DNA from 4 places in the Colwellia sp. Bg11-12 genome. Region 1 is predicted to be linked to each of the others. Evidence: predicted binding sites of a transcription regulator. Region 1 holds the regulator's gene; each other region holds the start of a gene.

What was found. Region 1 encodes MetJ, which represses methionine synthesis genes. Its sites were predicted from a motif close to TAGACGTCTAGACGTCTA; they were not measured.
Region 2: a site for MetJ is predicted at 1,901-1,918, ahead of metK (methionine adenosyltransferase). Genes of this name have one in related genera too.
Region 3: a site for MetJ is predicted at 1,946-1,963, ahead of msrA (peptide-methionine (S)-S-oxide reductase MsrA). Genes of this name have one in related genera too.
Region 4: a site for MetJ is predicted at 1,478-1,495, ahead of serA (phosphoglycerate dehydrogenase). Genes of this name have one in related genera too.

Annotation. Positions count from the first base shown of each region.
Region 1 is NZ_JACGUZ010000078.1:195,813-199,049, forward strand. Features, by position in the region: gene H4J39_RS15690 (malic enzyme-like NAD(P)-binding protein) at 1-444, shown strand, start outside; gene H4J39_RS15695 (hypothetical protein) at 731-1,087, shown strand; gene metJ (met regulon transcriptional regulator MetJ) at 1,101-1,430, opposite strand; gene metB (cystathionine gamma-synthase) at 1,613-2,770, shown strand; gene metL (bifunctional aspartate kinase/homoserine dehydrogenase II) at 2,810-3,237, shown strand, end outside.
Region 2 is NZ_JACGUZ010000072.1:141,626-144,862, forward strand. Features, by position in the region: gene H4J39_RS12150 (MFS transporter) at 1-55, opposite strand, end outside; gene H4J39_RS12155 (ABC transporter substrate-binding protein) at 185-922, shown strand; gene murI (glutamate racemase) at 1,027-1,878, shown strand; gene metK (methionine adenosyltransferase) at 2,010-3,197, shown strand.
Region 3 is NZ_JACGUZ010000071.1:227,104-230,340, forward strand. Features, by position in the region: gene H4J39_RS09955 (acyl-CoA dehydrogenase family protein) at 1-224, shown strand, start outside; gene H4J39_RS09960 (tetratricopeptide repeat protein) at 359-1,207, shown strand; gene msrA (peptide-methionine (S)-S-oxide reductase MsrA) at 1,350-1,901, opposite strand; gene H4J39_RS09970 (HAMP domain-containing sensor histidine kinase) at 2,063-3,237, shown strand, end outside.
Region 4 is NZ_JACGUZ010000075.1:108,926-112,162, forward strand. Features, by position in the region: gene H4J39_RS13695 (peptide MFS transporter) at 1-5, shown strand, start outside; gene H4J39_RS13700 (5-formyltetrahydrofolate cyclo-ligase) at 135-737, shown strand; gene rpiA (ribose-5-phosphate isomerase RpiA) at 790-1,446, shown strand; gene serA (phosphoglycerate dehydrogenase) at 1,556-2,785, shown strand.

The DNA of each region.
Region 1 (3,237 bases):
TCTGCTGAAAATGTAAAACTGATGGCGGCGAATCCGGTGATATTTGCTTGTTCAAACCCTGATCCGGAAATTAAACCAGCATTAGCGCTTGCTGTTCGCGATGATCTTATTATTGCCACTGGACGTTCTGATTACCCTAACCAAGTGAATAATGTTTTATGTTTTCCGTTTATTTTCCGTGGAGCACTAGATGTTCGTGCTAGAACCATTAACGATGAAATGAAAATTGCCGCTGTTAATGCTATTCGTGACTTAGCAAAAGAACCTGTTTTGCAGGAAGTGCTAGATGCTAGCGGTGAGCAAAGTCTAACTTTTGGTAAGGAATATATCATTCCTAAACCAATGGACCCACGTCTATGTGGTCGAGTTGCACTTGCTGTTGCCCAAGCTGCGGTTGATTCTGGCGTTGCCGCATTAGCGATGCCTGAAAATTATATGGAATAATCAGCACAAAGGAACAATCGTGGTCTATGTGGTCGAGTTGCACTTGCTGTTGCCCAAGCTGCGGTTGATTCTGGCGTTGCCGCATTAGCGATGCCTGAAATTATATGGAATAATTAGCGCAAAGGAACAATCGTGGTTTATGTGGTCGAGTTGCACTTGCTGTTGCCCAAGCTGCGGTTGATTCTGGCGTTGCCGCATTAGCGATGCCTGAAAATTATATGGAATAACCAGTAAAATATAATCGTGTCATGCCAATAAGCTGAGATAAACACGTTGGAGAGTCATAATGAAAAATGCAACAAAAGCAGTTTTACTCTCTGCGCTTGTTTATCCAGGAGTTGGTCAGCTGATCTTTAAGGCCTATCGGCGTGCAATAGCGCTAATTTTGATATTCTCAATAACGGCTTATTTGTATATTGAAGAGGTGGTCAGTAAATATCAGCCACTTATTGAAAAAGTAAAATCAGGTGAAATTGGGCTAAACAGCCAAGCACTTGCAGATGAAATAGCAAAACACCCGATTATTCTTGATCAGTTATGGGTGAGCACATTAACCTATATACTCGTAATTTGTTGGGGGTTGGGTGTTATTGATGCTTATCGTTTAGGCATAAAAAAAGACGCTACAGCGTCTTTTAAATGAGTGTAAATAAGCACTACTCGTCATCTACTTCAAATTGACTAAAGTCGGTAATCCCCTTTGCTATCAATGCATCTCGAACACTTTTGGGGAGAATTTCAGTATTATCTTTTGTTAAATCACCATCATCAGGAAGAGGCTGCCCAGTAAAAGCATGTAAAAAAGCTTCACATAACAATTCACTGTTTGTCGCATGGCGTAAGTTATTAACTTGTCGACGGGTGCGTTCGTCAGTTAATACTTTAAGTACACGCAACGGAATTGATACAGTGATTTTTTTAACTTGCTCACTTTTTTTTCCATGTTCGGCGTATGGTTTTATATAATCGCCATTCCACTTTGCCATTTAATTACCTTGTTTAGCTAAATTATTTTTTATAAGTTAGATTTTACTGGTTGTTGGCGTTGAGTCAATAACGAATGTGTAGAAGTTTAGAAGTCTAAAGTCCTTGACCGACAAAAGCAAAGCGTTTAGAGTTATAGACGTCCAAACATCTATTTGATTTTACTGTCCAATTGGAGCAAAAAATGACAAGCAAAAAACCAGCAACATTGGCTGTTAGAGCCGGTATTAATAGTGACAAACACCATGGTGCGGTTGTTCCTGCAATTCATTTATCGAGTACTTACGCCTTAAAAGGCTTTAATGATAAGCGCCAATTTGATTATTCTAGGACAGGAAATCCAACACGTAGTACATTCGGGCAAGCTATTGCTGATTTAGAGCACGGCGCAGTGGGTATCGTCACTAGTACTGGTATGTCTGCTGTTCACTTAATCTGTCAATTACTGACAACACAAGACACTGTTATTATCCCCCATGATTGTTACGGTGGCAGTTATCGATTATTTACCCATTTAGCAAAACGTGGCCAATTTAATGTTATTGTTGTTGATCAAAATGATCAAGAAGCCTTAGCTCAAGCTCTGGCGCAAAAGCCAAGATTAGTACTGGTTGAATCACCCAGTAACCCCTTATTACGTTTGGTTGATATAGAAAAGGTTACTAAGGCGAGTCATGCTGTAGGAGCTTTAGTTGCGGTAGATAATACTTTTCTTTCACCTCTTTTGCAGCAGCCGTTATTATTAGGTGCAGACATTGTTTTTCACTCAACAACTAAATATATTAACGGTCATAGTGATGTGGTTGGCGGCGTATTAGTAACAAAAGAGCAGAAGCTTGGTGAAGAGCTTGCGTGGTGGGCAAATTGTATTGGTATTACCGGTTCACCATTTGACAGCTATCTTGCATTACGTGGTTTAAAAACATTGCCTATTCGCATGAAACAACATCAAGAGAATGCGAATGTTGTGGCAAAATACCTAAAAAGTCACTCAGCAATTAATGCCGTGTATTTTCCTGGTTTGAAAGACCATCCAGGACATGAAATTGCAAAGCGACAACAAAAAGATTTTGGCGCTATGATGAGTTTTGAAATAAAAGGCGGTGTTGAAGCGGTTAAAGTGTTGTTTGATAAGTTAGCACTCTTTACTTTGGCACAATCGTTAGGTGGTGTCGAAAGCTTAATAAGTCATCCATCAACGATGACTCACGCAGGTATGGAAATTGAAGCACAAATTGCCGCAGGCATCACGCAATCCTTAGTTAGAATTTCTGTAGGTATTGAAGACATTACTGATATTATCAGTGATTTGGAACAAGCTTTACTTGCGAGCCAAATTTAAGGTTTTAGACTATTTTAATAGCATAATTAATGAGTGAAAATGACAAAGTCAAATACAGTAGAACCGTTATCATCAGGGAATAATCAACTTGCCAAACATGCTATACATGTACATAAATTTGGTGGTAGCAGCTTAGCAACTACACAATGTATTGATCGTGTGGTTGATATTATCCGCCAAAATTGTCAGTTAGATGATTTAGTCGTTGTCTCGGCTAATGGTAATACGACGGATGACTTATTCAATATTTATGAACTCGCTGTTGAAAATAGTCAGGATCTTTTAGTCGCCATTGAGGCATTAAAACAGTCACAAAGTGTATTAATTAGTGAACTATTAAATAAGAGCAGTGCAGCTGTCTTAATTGATATTTTGTCAGATGATATAGAACAATTAACCGTTTGGTTAACAGAGCAACCGTGTCAATATCATGCTGATATGCTGGCCTATGGAGAGCTGTGGTCTGC
Region 2 (3,237 bases), on a different contig from region 1:
TCCACATTAATGGTGGAAACTGTTTTAATCGTTTTAATGAAACATCACTTTGCATGGGTTTTCTCTTTATATTGATAACTTTACTGACATTATTATTATGAGGCCCTTTGAGTTTTTAAAGACCAAAAACTCAACTTGTTCTATACTTAGTTTATGAACCTTTACTAAATAAGTTAGATATTTGATGACTATAAAATATCTCTGGATCATTATATTTTTGCTCGGCAATACCTCATCAAGTATTGCTGAGCAGCTTGTTGTCACGGAAATATTACCACCTTACCAGTTCTACCAAGAAAGTAATGTGCTTAGCGGCTTTTCAGTTGAAGTTATGGAAGAAATATTCAAAATTACAGGTGATAATATTGATTTGCAAGTATTGCCTTGGGCACGCGCTTACAGAACAGCACTAAACCAACCTAATACACTTATTTTTTCACTCTCTCGTACCTTATCTCGGGAGAGTTTATTCATTTGGGGTGGAAAATTAATGAAAGAAGATATTTATGCTTGGGGCTTAAAAGAAAAATTTAAAACATCAATAACTGATATTAAAGAACTGAAAAAATACAAAGTAGCCGTGACTAATTCATCAAGTACCGCCCAATATTTTCAGCAACAAGAGTACCCCTATATTTATGTACTCGGTTCACCAGAGCAAAGCTTACAAATGCTATATCTTAATAGGGTTGACATTATTACGGGTACAAAGAACACCTTAAAAGCACGAGCAAGTAAATTAAATTTAGATATCAGTAACCTAAAAGTAATTATGCCTATATCAGTCGTTAATCATGATTTATATTTTGCTTTTAGCCTTAACAGTGATGAAAAAGTTGTTAGTAAATATAGGGATGCTTATCATCAAATTAAAAACAGTGGTATTTTAGATAAGTTAAAAAATAAATGGCATGTATTTTAAACTCAATATATTCAATAAATAACGCTCAGAGCACTTTACTTTCCTGACTAAAATCAATATAACAAATACGAATTTTAATACCTTACTCATTAACGACAGATATAATGACTCAAAATCAGCTAATCGCCAAAAAAAAAGTAGCCCCCTTAAAGTCAGTTCCAATAAATTCTCAAGCGATCGGTGTTTTCGACTCTGGCATTGGTGGTTTGTCGATAGCTAAATGTATTCATCAAAATTTACCCCATGAAAACCTTATTTATGTTGCAGATAGCCAATTTGCTCCTTATGGCGATAAATCGTCGGCAAATATTATTGAACGGGTAAATAAAATTGCAGATTGGTTAATTAACCAGCAAGTAAAAGCAATTGTTGTTGCCTGTAATACTGCAACGGTTAGCGCTATTGATCAGCTACGTTTACGCGTTTCAATTCCAATCATAGGAGTTGAGCCCGCAATTAAACCTGCCGCAATTCACAGTAAAACCCAAAAAATAGCTTTATTAGTAACAGAAGCAACCGCTGTAAATACGCGTTTTTTATCATTAGTGAATAAGCATAAGAATGGTGCTGAAATTTATATCCAACCTTGTGCCGGATTAGTAGAACTTATTGAACAAGGTCTTTATGAAAGTGAACAGTGCCGTAAAAGACTAAATGCCTTATTAGTGCCACTTCTGCAAAGTAATATTGATACTCTCGTATTAGGGTGTACTCATTACCCTTTTGTTCGCCAACTTATACAAGATATTGTTGGGGATAAAATTACCATTATGGAAACGGCTCAACCGGTAACTGAGCAGCTTGCCAGACAACTTGAAATTAAGGGATTACTGGCAAGTTATGAACATATTTCCCAACAATGTTTTTTTAGCTCAAAAATATCACATGAACAAGCACAGTTAATGTCAGTACTATTTGGTAAAAATGTCTCGCTACAACAATTACCTGCTCTTTAAATGAGCAATTTACAGTTATTTTTAGCCGTTTAGCCATCTAGGCGTAAAAAAACTAGAAAATAGTTAATCTTGCAGTTAGAATAACTTTAATTCAAAAATATCTTAAACTATTAAATTTTTCCTGAGGTTTTATGTCTACTCAATTTTTCACTTCTGAATCAGTTTCTGAAGGTCATCCAGATAAAATCGCCGATCAAATTTCTGATGCCGTGCTTGATGCAATTATCGCTAAAGATAAAAATGCTCGTGTTGCTTGTGAAACTATGGTGAAAACTGGCGTAGCAATTATCTCAGGCGAAGTATCTACCACCGCATGGGTTGATTTAGAAACGATTACTCGTAATGTTATTAGTAATATTGGTTACACTTCATCTGACGTAGGTTTTGATGGTGAAACCTGTGGCATTATGAATTTAATTGGCCAACAGTCTCCTGAAATTGCACAAGGTGTTGACCGAGCAAACCCAGAAGATCAAGGTGCTGGTGACCAAGGACTCATGTTTGGTTATGCAACCAATGAAACTGAAACGTTAATGCCCGCGCCTATATTTTATTCTCATCGTTTGGTAGAGCGTCAAGCAGAAGTGCGTAAATCAGGTGTTTTACCTTGGTTACGTCCTGATGCAAAGTCTCAAGTTACTTTTATTTATGAAGATAATAAACCCGTAGCAATTGACGCTGTTGTTTTATCAACTCAACATAATCCAGAGATTTCTCAAGAAGATTTACACGAAGCTGTGATGGAAAACATTATCAAAGCGGTATTACCTGCAGAGTTATTAACTAAAGATACTAAATATTTTATTAATCCTACAGGTCGTTTTGTTATTGGTGGCCCCGTTGGTGACTGTGGTTTAACCGGTCGCAAAATTATTGTTGATACCTATGGCGGCATGGCTCGTCATGGTGGTGGTGCATTCTCAGGTAAAGATCCATCAAAAGTTGACCGCAGTGCCGCTTATGCAGGACGCTATGTTGCGAAAAACATTGTTGCTGCTGGTTTAGCTGATCGTTGTGAAATTCAAATTTCTTATGCCATTGGTATTGCTGAGCCAACATCTATTTCAATTGAAACCTTTGGTACTGGTAAAGTATCAGAAGCCAAGTTGATTGAGTTAGTTAGAGAGCATTTTGATTTACGACCTTACGGCATTACTAAGATGCTTGATTTATTACACCCTATGTACCAAATGACAGCCGCTTACGGACATTTTGGTCGTGAACCTGTTGAAGTAACAGTGGGTGATGATACTTTTACCGCCTTTACTTGGGAAAGAACTGATAAAGCCGACGCGCTTCGTAAAGCCGCTGGTTTTTAATTTTTAACGTTTCAACATCATCGTTCCTACTGAACATAAA
Region 3 (3,237 bases), on a different contig from region 1:
AAGGTTTACCGTTTGGTAAATCAGCTTCTATGGCGAAGTTATTTGCTGCTGAAAAAGCCAATATTGCTTGTTACGACGCATTACAATTGATGGGTGGTGCAGGGTACATTAAAGAATATCCATTAGAGCGTATGGCACGAGATGTCCGCATTACCACTATTTATGAAGGTACGAGCGAAATTCAAAAAATAATTATTGCTCGTGAGTTATTGAGCGAAGTCTAATTATTATCACGCCTAACGCAAAAAGCTGAATTCCTGCTGGAATTCAGCTTTTTGCGTTAGGGCACTTGAGCTTTCTATAATCGCCCCAAAATATAGATTATAGACGCTCATCAATAAACTAAATGGAAGTGAATGTGACTACAAATGCCATTGAAATTACCCTAGAAAATTTTCAACAAGTTATTTTAGAAGAATCAAAGACCAAGTTAGTCTTAGTCGACTTTTGGGCGGCGCAGGTACCGGAAAGTTTAGAGCTAAAAGATAAGTTAGCCCATGGCTTACAAGGTTTTGAAGAATATATATTATATGCCACAGTCGACTGTCAAACTCAGCAACAAATTGCCCAACAGTTTGGTATTCAAGGGCTACCTACAGCTATCTTAGTTAAAGATGGTCAACCACTTGACGGATTAACTGGACCGCAAAACGATGAGCATATCAAAGAGTTTTTAGCGAATCATTTACCTAAAGAAGAAGATTTGCTGCTTATTCAGGCCCAAAAATTATTAGCAGATAATCATGTTAATGATGCTTTTACCGTGATCAATAATGCTTATCAACTCAACAGTGAACGTGCTGATATTAAATTAATGTTGACGGATGTTTATTTGCAAACAGGTAAAGTAGTGGAAGCTGAGTCATTATTAGCTACGATTATGATGGTTGATCAAGACAGCTACTACCATGCACTTATCGCTAAGCTTGAACTCGCGAGCCAAGCGGCCGACTCACCTGAAATTAAAGCGCTAGAAGCTCAACTCGCAAATGATACGGATAATATAGAACTACAACATCAACTTGTTGCCCAGTACAGCCAAGTTAATCGTCATGAAGAAGCGTTGGTATTATTATTTAGACTCATGCAAAAAGATAGTGCAGACACGGCGAGCAAAGACTTATATCTTGATGTGCTAAAGGCCTTGCCTGATGGCGATCCATTAGCGAATAAATATCGAAGAAAATTATACACCTTGATGTATTAAGTCATTAATCATCGGTATGTAAATCATTAAAAGTCTCACTTATTATTTATAGGAGAGACTTAAAACGTGGCCTATACCCAGATAAAAAATATTGATGAAGCCTTAATATAAAGTTTTCAGCTACATCAGCTATCTATTTAGTCTAAGTCTCTGTAGGTTTTAGTTTACCTACAAAGGTTTTTCTAAATTTTGCTAATTTTGGCGAAACAACCGCTTGGCAATAAGGGTTGCCAGGATTGTTATTAAAATAGTCTTGATGTAAATCTTCACCAGAGAAGAACTCTGATGCTTCGGTTACTTCGGTCACGACAGCTGAACTATACATATTACTAGCGTCGACTTCTTTAATAATATCTTCAGCAATTTGCTGTTGCTCTTTATTGTGATAAAAAATTCCTGAACGATACTGAGTACCTATATCGTTGCCTTGACGATTTAACTGACTGGCATCGTGCAGTGTGAAGAAAACTTCTAAGATTTCACGACTCGTTATTTCGCTGTTATCAAAAGTTAGTTGCACAACTTCGGCATGACCCGTTTGACCTGAGCAAACATCTTCATAGGTTGCTAGTGCGGCACTACCGCCCATATAACCTGAGATTGCAGATTTAATTCCTATTAATTGGTTGTATGCACCTTCAATACACCAAAAGCAACCGCCAGCTAGTGTGATTTTTTCTTCATGTGATGACATTAAAATTAACCTTAATATATGTAATTAAAATAACTGTACAGCAATAGACGTTTAGATGTCTATATGTTTTTATCTGAAATTTAAAAAAAACTATTTTTGATCCGTTTTAAAGGTAAAAATTAGCGTAATATCAACACATACTATTAACTAGAACAAACGTTATGTCTTTATTTTTTCGAAAATTCAATCAAGTTCGCACGGTTCTCTTACTGCGTAGTGTGGCAATTATCATTCAGCTTATATTGATATTTTTTGTTAATGTAATTTTAGCATATCAACTTCCTTGGTTACCGTTAATCATTGTTATTTTTAGCGAAATTTTATTTACCTTAGCGAGCTATTTATATTATCGTTCGGGTAAAGAAGCAGATAAGTTTGCTTTACTTGGGCAAGTTTGTGCTGATATTTTATTTCTAGCGCTTATTCTTTATTACAGTGGTGGAGCAACTAATGCCTTCGTCTCTTTACTGCTTATCCCTATTGCTATTGCAGCTGTAACATTACCCCCGCTAATGTTAGGGGGGGTTGCGTTACTAGCTATTGCTTCTTACAGTGTTTTACTTTGGTTATTACCCATGTCAGTTATGCATGGCAATATGGAAAGTCACTTTATTGGTATGTGGATTAACTTTCTATTTTCTAGCATTGTTGTTGCTACAGTTGTTGGGAGAATGGCTCGAAGAATTTCCCAGAAAGAATTAGCGATAGCGGCTTTTCGGGAAGAGCAATTAAAGCAAGAAAAAGTTATGTCATTAGGTGTTGCTTCAGCACAAATAACGCATCAACTCGCCACGCCTATTGCTACAGTACAGCTACTGGTCGATGAGCTCAGTGATGAGTTACCAGAACACCCGGTGGTGGCAGACCTTCAATTACAATTATTACGCTGTAGTGAAAGTTTAGCTGAATTTCGTGAAATGGTTTTTGAGATAAAAGAGCAAAAATCAAAGGTAGTTTATTGTACTGACATTATTAAACAGGTCGCTGAACATATTAGTCTTAATTACCCAGAGATTAGTGCTAATTTTTTACCTAATAATAATCAGTCTCCATTAGGTAAAAGCGCAGAAATATTAGCAGATGCCTCTTTATTACCGGCGATTTTAAATTTAGTCAATAATGCCGTCCAAGCAACTAAAATGAATAATAGTGATAGAATTGAACTATCCAGTGCCTGTGATCAAATAAACTGGCTGCTAAGTATTCGTGATTTTGGTCGGGGTTTTACTCCCTCAACGTTAAGTGAGTTAGGCGTTAAACCTGTCAATAGCAAGCATGGTTTAGGTATGGCTGTATTTTTGAGTCATGCAAGTTTAGAGCGATTAGGTGGAAGATT
Region 4 (3,237 bases), on a different contig from region 1:
CCTAATTAACGCTTAGTAATTGTTAACTAGACTCTGAAAAGCCAACTTTATTGTTGGCTTTTTTATAGCTAATTTTTGCTTACACACGTTTATTAAAAGATAAGCTATTCATACTTTTAGGTGAATTAAATATCATGGAAAAAAGAGACACTATTCGTCAAGAAGTTCGGCATAGACGCAGCGAAATTAATGCGCTACATCAACATGAACAATCACTTTTATTATGTAAAAAATTGATTAATCAACAAGTCTTGAAGAATATAAAAAAAATAGCAATTTATTTAGCTAATGACGGAGAGCTGAACACACAACCCTTTATTAACTGGTGCTGGGAAAATAACATCGCTGTTTATTTGCCCGTAATACACCCCTTTAGTAAAGGGAATTTACTCTTTTTACACTATACAGAAACGTCTGCTCTTATTAAAAATAAATATGGTATTTTAGAACCTAAACTTGATGTGCGACATATAATAACTGTCGCGAACCTGGATATAATATTTACGCCATTAGTCGCCTTTGACCGATACGGCAATAGACTGGGCATGGGCGGAGGCTTTTATGACCGAACCCTTGCTACTTGGTATGCTCAATATAAGCAAAACCAACAGACTAAACCTTTACCTATTGGCTTAGCGCATGACTGTCAAAAAGTTGAAAAAATACCCTGTGAAATTTGGGATATTCCCCTACTTAAAATTATCACCCCTACAACCAGCTATCACTTCGACATTTAATCATCTGCTGATATACTTCTGATTAATGAGTCTCCAACTATTTAGGATAAACATGACACAAGATGAAATGAAAAAAGCGGCTGCATTTAAAGCACTCGAATTTATTAAAAACGATACCATTGTTGGCGTAGGCACAGGGTCTACTGTTAATCACTTTATTGACGCGCTAGCAACAATCAAAGACAACATTGAAGGCGCAGTTTCTAGCTCAGAAGTGTCGACTCAAAAATTAAAAGCCCATGGTATCGAAGTGTTTGAATTGAACGATGTGGGTAGCATTGATGTTTATGTTGATGGCGCTGATGAAATCACTCAATATCTGTCGATGATAAAAGGTGGTGGTGCTGCACTAACCCGAGAGAAAATTGTCGCTGCCGTAGCAAAAACATTTATCTGTATTGCCGATGAAAGTAAGCAAGTAAACATGCTAGGGAAGTTTCCACTACCGGTAGAAGTGATTCCTATGGCACGTAGCTATGTAGCGCGCGAGCTTGTTAAGTTAGGTGGTGACCCGGTTTACCGTCAGGGCGTAATTACCGATAACGGTTGTGTGATTCTCGATGTGCATAACTTAGAGATAATTGATCCTAAAAAGCTTGAAAACGATATTAATGCCATTGTAGGTGTTGTTACTAATGGTTTGTTTGCCCTTCGCGGTGCCGATGTTTTAATTTTAGGCACTAAAGATGGCGCAAAACTCATAAAATAAATCTTTAGAGTTTATACACTATATGCTAGTTTAGAAATCTAGCCATCTAAATGCTTTATAGATGGTTAAGGCAATGTACCTATATAGTCCTACATGAGATATTAGACAAATGAGCAATAATTCATTAGCAAAAGAAAAAATTAAAATTTTATTACTTGAAGGCGTTCACCCTAGCGCTATTGAAGAGTTAAAAATGAAAGGCTACAGCAATATTGAATGTATAAGTACATCGCTCGCTGAAGAAGATTTAATCAAAAAAATTGCTAATGTCCACTTTATTGGTATTCGCTCACGCACTCAGTTAACAGATCATGTTTTAAGCCATGCCAAGAAACTTGCCGCTATTGGTTGTTTCTGTATTGGTACTAACCAAGTTGACATTAAAGCGGCTCAAAAGCGCGGTATTCCGGTATTTAATGCACCTTTTTCAAATACCCGCTCTGTTGCTGAATTAGTTTTGGGTGAAACCTTACTATTATTACGTGGCATTCCTGAAAAGAGTGCTAAAGCACATCGTGGTGTCTGGCATAAATCTGCGGCAGGCTCTGTAGAAGCTCGCGGGAAAACGTTAGGTATTATAGGCTACGGCCATATTGGTACACAGTTAGGTATTTTAGCTGAAACGTTAGGTATGCGTGTTCGCTTTTATGATGTCGAAACTAAACTTACCTTAGGTAATGCGAGTCAAGCACCGAGTTTAAAAGCTTTATTACAAGAAGCTGATGTGGTTAGTTTGCACGTGCCTGAAACGGTTCAAACTCAAAACATGATGGCAGCAAAAGAATTTTCAATCATGAAAGATGGTGTTATTTTTATTAATGCTTCTCGTGGCACCGTCGTTGATATTGATGCTCTGGCACAAGCGCTAAAAAGTAAAAAAGTTGCGGGCGCTGCTATTGACGTTTTTCCTGTTGAACCCAAAGGTAATGATGAAGAATTTATTTCACCCTTACGCGAATTTGACAATGTTATTTTAACACCGCACATTGGTGGTAGTACTAAGGAAGCTCAGTCAAATATTGGCTTAGAAGTAGCCAGTAAACTGGCTAAGTATTCTGACAACGGTTCAACACTTTCAGCGGTTAACTTCCCTGAAGTTTCTTTACCAGAGCATACAGGTACGAGTCGTTTATTACATATTCATCGTAACCAACCGGGTGTGTTAACCCAGATTAACCAAGCCTTTGCAAAACACAATATTAATATTGCTGCACAGTACTTGCAAACAGATGATCAAATTGGTTATGTGGTTATTGATATCGAAGCGCAAGATAGTGTGCTTGCATTACGTGAATTAAAGCAGATTGATGGCACAATTCGCGCACGTATTCTTCATTAGTATGCTGATAATATAATATAAAAAATAGCAACGAGACTTAATCAGTCTCGTTTTTTTATTGTCACATTAACGATCCATCATTTGACCGCATAACAAAACCTATTACAGCCCCGATAATACCCAAATGAACGAAATTGTTGTCATACTGAATTCAAAAACCTCAGATCTTTTGTAATTATCCATTCTCGTCACGCTGAATTTATTCCAGTATCATTCCCGTCATGCTGAATTTATTTCAGTATCTGCTCTTTGAGTTGTTAAGGACGAGATCCTGAAACAAGTTCAGGATGACGGAGTTTGGCTTCATACTGATTGCGTTTTAATTCATTCTGATGGAGCTTGAGTTCATACTGATGGGGTTTGGATTCATGCTGAATTTATTTCAGTATCATTCTCGTCATGCTGAATTTATTTCAGTATCTGCTCTTTAAGTTGTTAAGGACGAGATCCTG